Sporocytophaga myxococcoides DSM 11118: one gene and its partner. The protein of the gene in region 2 interacts with the protein of the main gene of each other region in a pairwise test. Links are inferred from orthologs where the notes say so. Each region holds a gene or a part of one and is shown on either strand. Other genes may lie near its edges.

Region 1 (4,755 bases), on a different replicon or contig from region 2:
AAATATTCAACTATACAACTAAAAGTACACCACTCTAAACAATCCTTCCGTCTCTCATTTCCAATTTCCTATCGGCACTTTGGGCAAGCGACTGATTATGTGTAACTATCACAAAAGTAAGATTGAATTCATTTCTAAGTTCAAAAAACAACTTATGCAGCTCTTCAGCATTATTGGAATCCAAATTTCCACTAGGCTCATCTGCAAATACTATTGACGGAGAATTGATAAGCGCCCTGGCAACACTTGTCCTTTGCTGCTCCCCACCGGATAGCTCTGAAGGTTTATGATTAAGTCGCTGCGATAACCCAAGTCGGTCAAGCAATTCTTTTGCCTTCTGTTCTACCTGTTTTTTATCTCTTTTACCTATATAGCCTGGAAGGCATACATTTTCAAAACAAGAAAATTCCGGAAGCAGATTATGAAATTGAAAAACAAACCCGATATGATTGTTTCGGAATAACGCCAGCTCCTTTTCCCCGATCTGATTAAGATTCGTACCATTTATAAATAGGTCTCCCTTGTCCTGCTTATCAAGTGTCCCTAAAATATGCAATAGCGTAGTTTTACCAGCTCCGGAGGCCCCGACAACAGAGACGATTTCTCCCTGTTTAATTTGCAAATCAATCCCCTTTAAAACTTCAAGGTTTGGATAACCTTTATATATATTTCTTGCTTCCAGCATCATAAATCAACTCATTCTGACTTTGTAAAAACAAATTTAAATCTAAAAGGATTAAAAATCCTTCTTTTCTTGAAATTAAAAGCCAAAAATGATAGATTCGTGCCGTTCTTCCTATAGATGGGAATACCCTGAAAAAAAAGAACATCTGTGGTGTTAAACTTTTAACTATTTATTTACTCATGAATATACATGAATATCAAGGTAAAGAGATCCTGAAAAAATACGGTGTTCGTATACAGGAAGGGATTGTTGCAGAAACAGCTGAAGCAGCAGTAGAAGCCGCTAAAAAACTAAACCAACAAACAGGTACCGAATGGTATGTTGTAAAGGCTCAAATTCATGCAGGTGGAAGAGGAAAAGGCGGTGGAGTTAAATTAGCTAAAAACCTTGATGAAGTTAAAGATCTTGCAGGTAAGATCATCGGTATGAACCTGGTGACTAAACAAACAGGTCCGGAAGGAAAGCATGTTCACAAGGTTCTGATTTCTCAGGATGTTTATTATCCAGGAGAAAGCAAACCAAAAGAATATTATATGTCCATTCTATTGGACAGAAATACAAGCAAAAACCTTATCATTGCCAGCACTGAAGGTGGAATGGAAATCGAAGAAGTTGCTGAGCACACTCCTGAAAAAATCATTAAAGAGTGGGTTGACCCACGCGTAGGTCTTCAAGGATTTCAAGCTAGAAAGATTGCTTTCAAACTAGGTGTTGAAGGCGAAGCTTTCAAAGAAATGGTAAACTTCATTCAGGCTTTATACAAAGCTTATGAGGAAACTGATTCTGCAATGTTCGAAATCAACCCTGTACTAAAGACTTCAGACAATAAAATCCTTGCAGTTGATGCAAAAGTAAACCTGGACGACAACGCTCTATACAGACATAAAGACCTTGCAGCACTGAGAGATATTCACGAAGAAGATCCTTTGGAAGTTGAAGCTTCAAACTCTGGCCTGAACTATGTAAAACTAGACGGAAACGTTGGTTGTATGGTAAACGGTGCTGGTCTTGCTATGGCTACTATGGATATCATCAAGCTTTCTGGCGGTGAGCCTGCTAACTTCCTTGATGTAGGTGGTGGAGCAAACGCTCAGACTGTAGAAGCTGGTTTCAGAATCATTTTAAAAGATCCAAATGTAAAAGCAATCCTTATTAACATCTTTGGTGGTATCGTAAGATGCGATAGAGTTGCTAATGGAGTTGTGGAAGCATACAAAAAAATCGGTGATATCAGAGTACCAATCATCGTAAGACTTCAAGGAACAAATGCTGAAGAAGGCGCTAAGATCATTGAGCAATCAGGTCTGAAAGTATTCTCCGCAATCCTTTTGAAAGACGCTGCTGCTAGAGTAAAAGAAGTACTTTCTAAATAATTTCAAAAGCATAAATGAGGAGTGGATTCAAAAAAATCCCTCCTCATTCCTTTTTATGCACCCGTAGTTCAATTGGATAGAATGTCAGATTCCGGTTCTGATGGTTGGGAGTTCGAACCTCTCCGGGTGCACTTATTAAGAGTTGAAATAGTGAAAAATCAATTTTGCCCTTAGGATAATTCAATTAAAACCTGTTTTTAATCAACTCATTTCCAACCCATAAAGCTAATCCAAAAAAGTAAACTTCTCTCAAAAATCAAAAGCTCTACCATTGACTTTTTCATTAAAAACCCAGGACAAAGCAAAGGGGCAAACTTGAGATTTAGTCTTAAAATGATTGCAGTAAAAATTGAGTAATTTTCAATCAGCCTGTTTAACCAATTATCAGGAAAATTACCCCTTCCAATCAAAGCTATCAAAAGGCAATGTAATAAAATCAATGTGACTAAATGATACATTTAACGTTAGCTGTTCCTGATCTATAACCTTTTTTGTCTCTTTATAAGCTTTGAAATTCTTTTCTGGCAGAAATCTAACTGAACTCATTTTGAAGTTCATCTGCTTCACAAAACGACCGGAAAGGAAGTATTTTTTTCGTGTACGATCCAGTTTCACGTATCCCTGGTATTCATCTTTTCCAACGCCATCTTTCAGAAGAATAAAAACCTGATCATAGTTTAAGACGCTATAAGGATCCTTTGGCTCTTCCATTTCCTATAAAGGTAAAAAAGCCTAATGCAGTTCATTTGCGTTATTATGAAGTCTATTTATCGAAATAATATTATAAAGCGACGTCATGAATTAACATATTAATTATAAATTTGACTTCTACCGTTTTCTCAAGATAGAAAGGAATAACTAAACCGGCCGTTCTGATATTTGTCAATTGGAGATTTAGTCATTATGCATGCTGTAAGTGTGAGCTTAACCATTTCTCGAAGCTGATAGCTCCTATTTCAGCCTCTCCCGAAGGCACAAGTGCTGAATGAGTGATCTCTCCACCAAAATATTCCGGTCTGCCATTCGGTATTACTTTACGTGAGTCTTTGATATATTGCAGATAACGATCTGCCACTTTATACATATCAAAACGATCAGGCCCTGCGATTTCCACCTTACCATTAACAGGTGCAGCAAGGGCATGTTTAACTACAAAGTCAGCAACATCATCCGCTGCTATAGGCTGGAATTTAACATCCGAGAGATGAACTTCGTTTTCTTGTGTGGCCTGATTGGTAATACCTCCGATAAATTCAAAAAATTGTGTGCTTCTGATAATAGTAAAAGGTATGCCGGATTGTCTGACCAGATCTTCTTGAGCCATTTTTGCACGCATATATCCGATGTTCTGCATAGTATCTACCCCCACTATCGAGAGTGCCACATGGTGTTTTACACCGGCACTCATTTCTGCCTCAGATAAATTGCGGCCTGCAGTTTGAAAAAATTCCATTACGGCATTGTCTTCGAAAGATGGGGAGTTGGCAAGATCAATAACAATGTCAGTATCTTTTATTGCTTCAGTCAAACCTTCCCCTGTGATTGTATTGATTCCAGTAGAAGGAGAAGCTGCTATTACCTGTTGCCCCTTCTGAGTGAGTTGAGCTACTACCTTTGTTCCAATAAGGCCGGAACCTCCTATCACTAAAATTTTCATAATACTTACATTTATAGGTTAAAACAATACCTAGTAATACAAGCATTTAAAAGTCACTATGTTTTTAAAATATAGAGTTCCTTTTTTCAACGTAACTTATCTTATGAAAACAGCATTCTGATTTCCAGATGATTTGAAAAAAGAAAAAAATCAGTGTAGCAATCAATTAGTCCTTTAATTTAAAGGCCTTTTTCTTATCCAACCACCCTAAAGATCTTTGTTTCCCCATCCAACTTTATGCTTTTTTTTAATAATTAACTTATTGTCTATGATACATCACCGACCACTCGAAAGGTGCCCACACTGCTGTATTCACACCAGCTTCCTTTAGTCCTTTATTCGTCCAGGTATTACATGTTTTTAATAAGCTATATACACCTTTCCCTTCATAAAATTCATTATCTAATCCCGAATAATTGCAGCAATTGATCACCTCAAACCTGCCATCTGAATTTAATCTGAAAGAACCCTCAATATAATTGACAAGCGAACGATATTGCTCAGTTGAAATATAAATTGATTTGGTATGCTCATCATTAATGGGTTTCCGAGGATAATAAGTAACATGCATTGCTGAAGTGCTCAGCCAGAATGCTGCTTTTAAAGCTGTGGATACTTTTAAATCTGACCAGGTAGGTGTATAAAGATAAAAACCCTTATCCCCCCATCCAAAAGCTACATATCTGATTTGACTTTCATTGTATTTTTGCAAGCCGGTCAATTCCCGTCTCCAGTCTTTTATAGAGTCCTTTACAGGCACTACTATATCGGTATGTACGCCATTTGATCTTATAAAAATCTGAACACCATTCTCGGCTTCTGTAAAGGAGTTATTTACAGGAATGAATGTACATACCAAAGCTGTAATTACATATAATATCAATATAACAAACAGGTATTTGATTGATTTATATAAAATCGAAACAACTTTTTTCATACTTAAGAAATCTTTTTCAATGATTTATATTCTATATAGAATAAAACTAAAAGGTGTACAGCTGCGCATGCTGCCATCAGATGCTTGATAGTATGACCACTTA
Region 2 (6,464 bases):
CAAGAATGATAGAAGGTGGAGAGGATGTAAAATTTATAGCAAGAAGATTGGTTATACTTGCTTCGGAAGATATTGGAAATGCCAACCCTACTGCTCTAGTGATGGCTACAACCTGTTTTCAGGCTGTACAGGTTATCGGTTACCCAGAGTCGGATATTATCCTTTCCCAATGTGTTACTTACCTTGCTTCTTCTCCTAAAAGCAATGCGTCATATGTTGCTATCAAAGAGGCTCATGAGCTTGTCAGGCAAACAGGAGATTTGCCTGTGCCGATTCATTTGAGGAATGCCCCAACCAAATTTATGAAAGAGCAAGGATATGGGAAGGACTATAAATATTCACATGATTATGAAAATAACTTTGTAGAACAAGAGTTTCTACCAGATAAAATCAAGGGGCGAAAATTATTTGAACCCGGAAATAATGCCAGAGAAAACGAACTCCGAACGAGGCTGAAAAAGCTATGGAAAACCAAATATGGGTATTAATCTTTAGGTAGCGTATATTCAGTTTTTTAAGGTTAAAATAAATAAGCTTGCACTAAAGAATCTGCAATATTTGTTAATTTACTAAAGAGTAAAACATGTAGGAATATGAAGGTTAGAAGTTTTGACGATCTATTCATAGACCTCTTTCGAGATCTATATAGTGCAGAAACCCAGTTGGCTGAAGCTTTGCCAGAGATTATAGAATGCTGTTCGAATCCAGATTTAAAAAGGGCTTTTGAAAAAAGTTTGACAACAACATTAAAGGATAAGGAAAGACTGGACAGTATTGCAAGAGAAATGGAGGTTGATCCATATGGACAAACTTGTCCGGTGATGGGTGGCTTAATAAGCGAAATAAAAGAATATATAAATGATATAGAAGATGACAGCGTAATGGATGCAGCTCTGATTGTGGGCCTTCAAAAGGCAAGGCATTATGAAATTGCAAGCTATGGCACGGTTGCTGCATTTGCCCATACCTTAGATTACGGCAATGTAGGAAATGTCTTTCATGAAATAAAGGATGAAAAGCAGGAAGATGATGCGGATTTGAGTAATCTTGCGAAAGGTTTGATCAATGAAAAGGCATTATTTCATTATTAATATTATTACTGACCATGAAAAGGTTGAAACTAAAAAGATATGATTTCAACCTTTTCAGGATTATTTTACTTTTTTGCAGTAAATTGTGTTTACATAAATCCGAATTTCAATATTAAGTAAGGAGCGTGAAAAACGTATAGTTTAAATTTAATTCGTGAGAAATTTTTTATACTTTTTTTTATTGTTGATCTTAATTGCTTGCCATTCAGTAAGTGCACAGCCATATAATTACAGATGTAAATACCCTTCTTTTGTTCTTGGGGGAGTAGGAAGCTATGCAAATGGAGATATTAAATCCTCACTGACTACCATAAGACCAGGTTTGTCACTTGGTTTTAACAAAAGAATTTATCCAAGACTATCATATGAATTTGACTTTCTATGGTTTAGAATTTTAGGAGACGATTATCTGGCTTCAGATAAAAAACTGGAATCTGATAATTACCTTAGAAATCTTCATTTTAGAAATGATATAAAAGAGTTATCATTTACTTTAAGATATGATTTGTTGCCTAATACAGATCATTATCGCAAACGTCCTATTTACAATGCTTATGTTTTATTGGGAGGTGGTGTTTTTTACCATAATCCAATGGCAAAAAACGACGCAGGTTCTTGGATAAACCTACGAAAGCTACAAACCGAAGGTAAGTCATATTCAAATATACAATTTTCTGTACCTGCAGGTTTTGGATTTCGATATAAGCTAGCAATTCAATGGGATCTTGAGTTGGAATTTACATATCGTTATACTTCTACCGATTACCTGGATGATGTAAGCGGAAGATATATCAATCCTGATCTTTTAAAAAGTGATCAGTCCAGACAAATGTCAAACCGTTCAGCATCAGTTGCTGGATCTTACAACGGAGAGAAGAGAGATCTGGATTTTATACATAATACCCTCGAAGAACAATTTTTTAATCAAGGCTCCGGATATTCTTATTCAACATCCAAAGCACCTGGAAGCAAAAGAGGAAGTAAAGATGGCCCAGATAGTTATGCTTTGGTTTCTTTGAGGTTAATTTACATTATTCCCGGTAAGATATATTGCCCAAAATTTAGATAGTAAGCCTAAAAAGTAGCCTGGAAATTTCATTTTTTAAAGATTTCAGTATTTTATGCTTAGGATTTTTTTATAAGAACCAAAAACTTTTATTTTTGTGGGGTATAATCTAACTAAAGATTCATGAGCGTACTAGTCAATAAACAGTCCAAAGTGATAGTGCAGGGTTTTACAGGCTCTGAAGGAACATTCCATGCCGGTCAGATGATCGAATACGGAACAAACGTTGTTGGAGGAGTAACTCCGGGTAAAGGCGGCACTAAACATCTTGAAAAACCTGTATTCAATACAGTGGAAGATGCAGTTAAAGAAACAGGTGCTAATGTTTCTATAATTTTTGTACCTCCGGCTTTCGCGGCAGATGCTATTATGGAAGCTGCTGATGCAGGTATCAAAGTAATCATATGTATTACAGAAGGAATTCCAGTAAAAGATATGATTAAAGCAAAAGAATATATCAAAGGAAAGAATCTTACGCTTATCGGACCTAACTGTCCTGGAGTAATGACTCCTGGAGAAGCTAAGGTTGGTATAATGCCAGCATTTATTCATAAACCAGGTAAAATAGGTATCGTGTCTCGTTCCGGTACATTAACTTATGAAGCAGTAGATCAACTATCTAAAGTTGGTTTGGGACAATCTACCTGTATCGGTATTGGTGGAGATCCTGTAATTGGAACTACTACTAAAGAAGCCGTTAAACTTTTAATGGACGATCCTCATACAGAAGGTATCATTATGATCGGTGAGATTGGTGGAAGCATGGAGTCAGAAGCTGCTAAATGGATCAAAGAAAATGGTACTAAACCAGTTGTTGGTTTCATTGCTGGTCAGACTGCTCCGGCAGGTAGAAGAATGGGACATGCTGGTGCTATCGTTGGTGGTGCAGATGATACTGCTGCTGCAAAAATGAAAATCATGAAAGATTGCGGACTGTTTGTGGTTGAGTCTCCTGCTGATATTGGAGAGACAATGCTAAAGGCGCTTCAAAAAAGCAAAGCAACTGCTTAAAACATAAAGAGGCTGTTTCATTGAAACAGCCTCTCTTTTTTATTTCCCAAGCATATTGTCTTTAAGGTCCTCATCTGCCGGATCATCACCAAGCCAGATTGTGAATAGCAATTTTTTAAAATCAAGTCCTTCCACCTGAGTTTTTAGCTTCCCGTTTTTATAAAGTTTTACACCGGAGCCAGGTAAATAGATAATATCAATCAAGTCTTTATTATGGATCTCTTCCTTAAAAGCCTGCAATAACTGATCAATTTTTGACTTATATGGTGCTGTATTGCCCTTAGTAGCTTTTTCAAAGCCTTCTTTAATGGACTCTTCCATTTTTTTATTTGTAATCTTATCAGATATAACATACATTCTAATGGCTTGAGGAGCATCCTGATTGATTATAGATTTAGGATCTTTATTTTTTTCTTTTAAATAGAGGGCGCCAACATAAAGGTCAAATATGTATTTGGTTCTCACTCCGGCTCCATTAAGCTGGAGCTTGCCCTTTTCTGTATCAATAGAAGATGGAACATCCACTCCTTCGATTTTTGTCTGAGCATGGCTTTTAAAGGGCAGAAGACTTAAAATGCCAATGAAAAAAAGTATCTGATTTTTTGTCATATTCTTAGTCAGTTTTAATAATAATAGCAGTTAGGATATTTTGTTTGATTCGATGATTTTAATTAAAAATCTGATTTAATTTGAATTATGAAAGCAGAGGAACTAATTAACCAACTAAAGCTGGAAAAGCATCCCGAAGGAGGTTATTTCAGAGAGATATACAGAAGTGAGTCTGAAATTCCAGAGTCAGCCTTATCTAAAGATTATTCAGGGAAAAGAAATACTGCAACGAGTATCTATTTTTTACTTACAGATAATGAGTTTTCAGCCTTTCATAAAATTAAATCAGATGAAATTTGGTATTTCCATCAAGGAAACTCTGTGGAAATTTATATGTTATCTCCAGAAGGTCTGGACGTTAAAAAGCTAGGTGTACAAATTGGAGACCAATTTCAATTGCTTATACCAAAAAATACCTGGTTTGGAGCCAAAGTAGTTGGAAAAGGATATACTCTTGTTAGCTGTATGGTGGCCCCAGGGTTTTCTTTTGATGATTTTGAACTCGGAAAAAGGGAAGATTTACTGAAATTATTTCCAGAGCAGGCTACTATAGTCAAGGAACTTTCAAGGTAAGTTGCAAACAAAGCTTTTCTGAATTTCTTCAAAACCAGTATTATTTTTCACCTCATCTTCCTGAGCAGTTTGAAAAATAAGACCTAATGTTCTGCCTTTGCAATTGAAGCAGACAATTTGTCCAGAATGTTTCAGCCCGGATAATTGTGTGATGAATCCTGTGCTTGAAACTTGAAAATGCCCAAGATTTTTAATTGGTTGGATTTCATTAAACAGAATCCCCGTATTTTTATAAAAAGAATTTTGAGACAGCTGTTTTTTGAGAAGCAATAAAAACTCTTCTTTGCTTACCTCCTGGTTAATCCAGCTTAGAGTAAACATGCCACTCTCATTCATCCCTTTTTTTTCACAGGTAAGGAAAAATCCAAGTGTATCATTTATGCTTTCCGATTGCGTAATCACCCAGCCCTCTGGAATGGTAAAAGAAACTCCGTGTTCAGCGAAAGTGTTCTTTTGTGGCTCTTTGCAGGAAACGAGGACTAGAACGAAAAAAGCCCAAACTAAGGAATTTTTCAATTTTTGCATCTGTTGAATAATTGACATAAAATATTAATTGGTCTTTATTTCTATAAAATGAAACTGCTGAAACTAATTTTGGTTTTCTCGCTATTTTTCGGAGTTAATTACTTCTCAAAAATTAATAGTTCCTCGATACAAAGTTCATTATCAAAAAATCGAACTATGTCTAGCTATTCATTATTTAAACAAATCAGCAGATTTACGGCTCTTACCTTTCAATAGTGAATTTCCGATAATACCTTTGGATTTCTATTTATACATGAAAGATGATAACCTTTAGATTAGGCGGAGTTCCGGAGCATTTTAATTTACCTATTCATTTAGCTAAGCAAAGCGGAAAATTTGAAGAAGCTGGCATTGACCTTGTCTGGACAGATTTTCCTGGAGGTACCGGAGCAATGTGCTCTGCTCTTAAGGAAGATCAGATTGATTGCGCAATATTGCTTACCGAAGGAATCACAGCCGATATCGTAAAAGGAAGTCCTCTTAAAATTCTTAAAGTATATGTGGAGACTCCATTAATTTGGGGGATTCACGTCTCTGCAAGTTCGCCATATATCAACATTGATCAGCTGGAAGGTAAAAGGTATGCAATAAGCAGGCAAGGGTCAGGTTCTCATCTTATGTCCTATGTAGATGCAGACCAAAGAAACTGGAAGATTTCAGAATCTCAGATGGTTGTGGTTGGTAATCTTGAAGGTGCAAGAACTTATTTATCAGAAGATAAAGCAGATATTTTTTTATGGGAAAAATATATGACCAAACCATTAGTTGATGCAGGTGAATTCCGAAGAATAGGAGAAAGGCTCACCCCATGGCCTTGTTTTGTATTTGCTGCATCAGAAAACTTTATCGAAAAGCATGGTTCCATACTAACAACATTTTTTAAAATTGTTAATAAATCAGTAGAAACTTTCATGCAAAACCCTGAAGCGTCGAATATGGTCTCAGAACGATATTCATTGAAGAAAGAAGATGCAAAGCAGTGGTTTGAAAGTACAAAGTGGAATATTGAAAATGGTATTGATGTAAAAATTCTAGATAATATTCAGGAATGGCTATATAGATTGCATATAATTTCTGCTAAAAAAATATCGACTCAATTGATTTTTAAGTATTAAATATCCGCTCAATACTTTTATAAATGGATGCCCTTAATTAATTTTGGGTACAACTTTTAAGTTTAAATAATTCAAATTTTTAACAAACAAAACTGATTTTTAAATCATGAAACAAAATTTTAGAAAGCTACTTATTGGTGGAACTCTTGCTCTATTTGTAGGGATGACATTGGTTGGATGTAAAAAGGATGATGATAATGGTCCTGTTGTGTCAAATGGAAAAGCTACGATTATAGGATATCTAAAAGCTGAACTAAACACTAATAATGGAGATTTTGAGCCGGCAGCAAATGTTAAAGTTCAGGCTATTATTAATTCAGCGGATCTTGTAACTAATCCTGATCCGAATAAAGACTATCCAAATATTGTGTACAACACAGTAACTGATGTGAATGGAAAGTATACATTCAATGTAGATGCGAATGGAAGATCAGTTGATGTAAGAATCATACCTCAGGATTTTGAAGCAAAACA

Evidence for each region. The genes of interacting proteins can lie anywhere in the genome.
Region 1: the proteins of sucD (region 2) and sucC interact in binary tests that used the Escherichia coli proteins (3 or more experiments, as listed by UniProt). The link is inferred for Sporocytophaga myxococcoides DSM 11118 from one-to-one orthologs.

Annotation. Positions count from the first base shown.
Region 1 is NZ_KE384562.1:81,481-86,235, reverse strand. What follows is about bases 1-2,961. They hold sucC (ADP-forming succinate--CoA ligase subunit beta), read left to right. Parts: upstream 1-864; coding sequence 865-2,058; downstream 2,059-2,961. Other genes in these bases: K350_RS0126665 (SDR family oxidoreductase), read right to left, coding at 2,960-2,961; K350_RS0126670 (hypothetical protein), read right to left, coding at 2,452-2,769; K350_RS0126690 (ABC transporter ATP-binding protein), read right to left, coding at 35-685. In the rest of the region: more of K350_RS0126665, read right to left, coding at 2,962-3,715; K350_RS0126660 (TIGR02117 family protein), read right to left, coding at 3,975-4,652; K350_RS0126655 (ceramidase domain-containing protein), read right to left, coding at 4,655-4,755. UniProt on the Escherichia coli protein: Succinyl-CoA synthetase functions in the citric acid cycle (TCA), coupling the hydrolysis of succinyl-CoA to the synthesis of either ATP or GTP and thus represents the only step of substrate-level phosphorylation in the TCA.
Region 2 is NZ_KE384560.1:1,008,665-1,015,128, forward strand. What follows is about bases 1,349-4,224. They hold sucD (succinate--CoA ligase subunit alpha), read left to right. Parts: upstream 1,349-2,280; coding sequence 2,281-3,168; downstream 3,169-4,224. Other genes in these bases: K350_RS29980 (DUF6089 family protein), read left to right, coding at 1,349-2,160; K350_RS0122595 (chalcone isomerase family protein), read right to left, coding at 3,208-3,777; K350_RS0122600 (cupin domain-containing protein), read left to right, coding at 3,865-4,224. Also shown: K350_RS0122575 (replication-associated recombination protein A), read left to right, coding at 1-488; K350_RS0122580 (YciE/YciF ferroxidase family protein), read left to right, coding at 594-1,091; more of K350_RS29980, read left to right, coding at 1,246-1,348; more of K350_RS0122600, read left to right, coding at 4,225-4,350; K350_RS0122605 (hypothetical protein), read right to left, coding at 4,342-4,875; K350_RS0122610 (substrate-binding domain-containing protein), read left to right, coding at 5,136-5,990; K350_RS0122615 (hypothetical protein), read left to right, coding at 6,097-6,464. UniProt on the Escherichia coli protein: Succinyl-CoA synthetase functions in the citric acid cycle (TCA), coupling the hydrolysis of succinyl-CoA to the synthesis of either ATP or GTP and thus represents the only step of substrate-level phosphorylation in the TCA.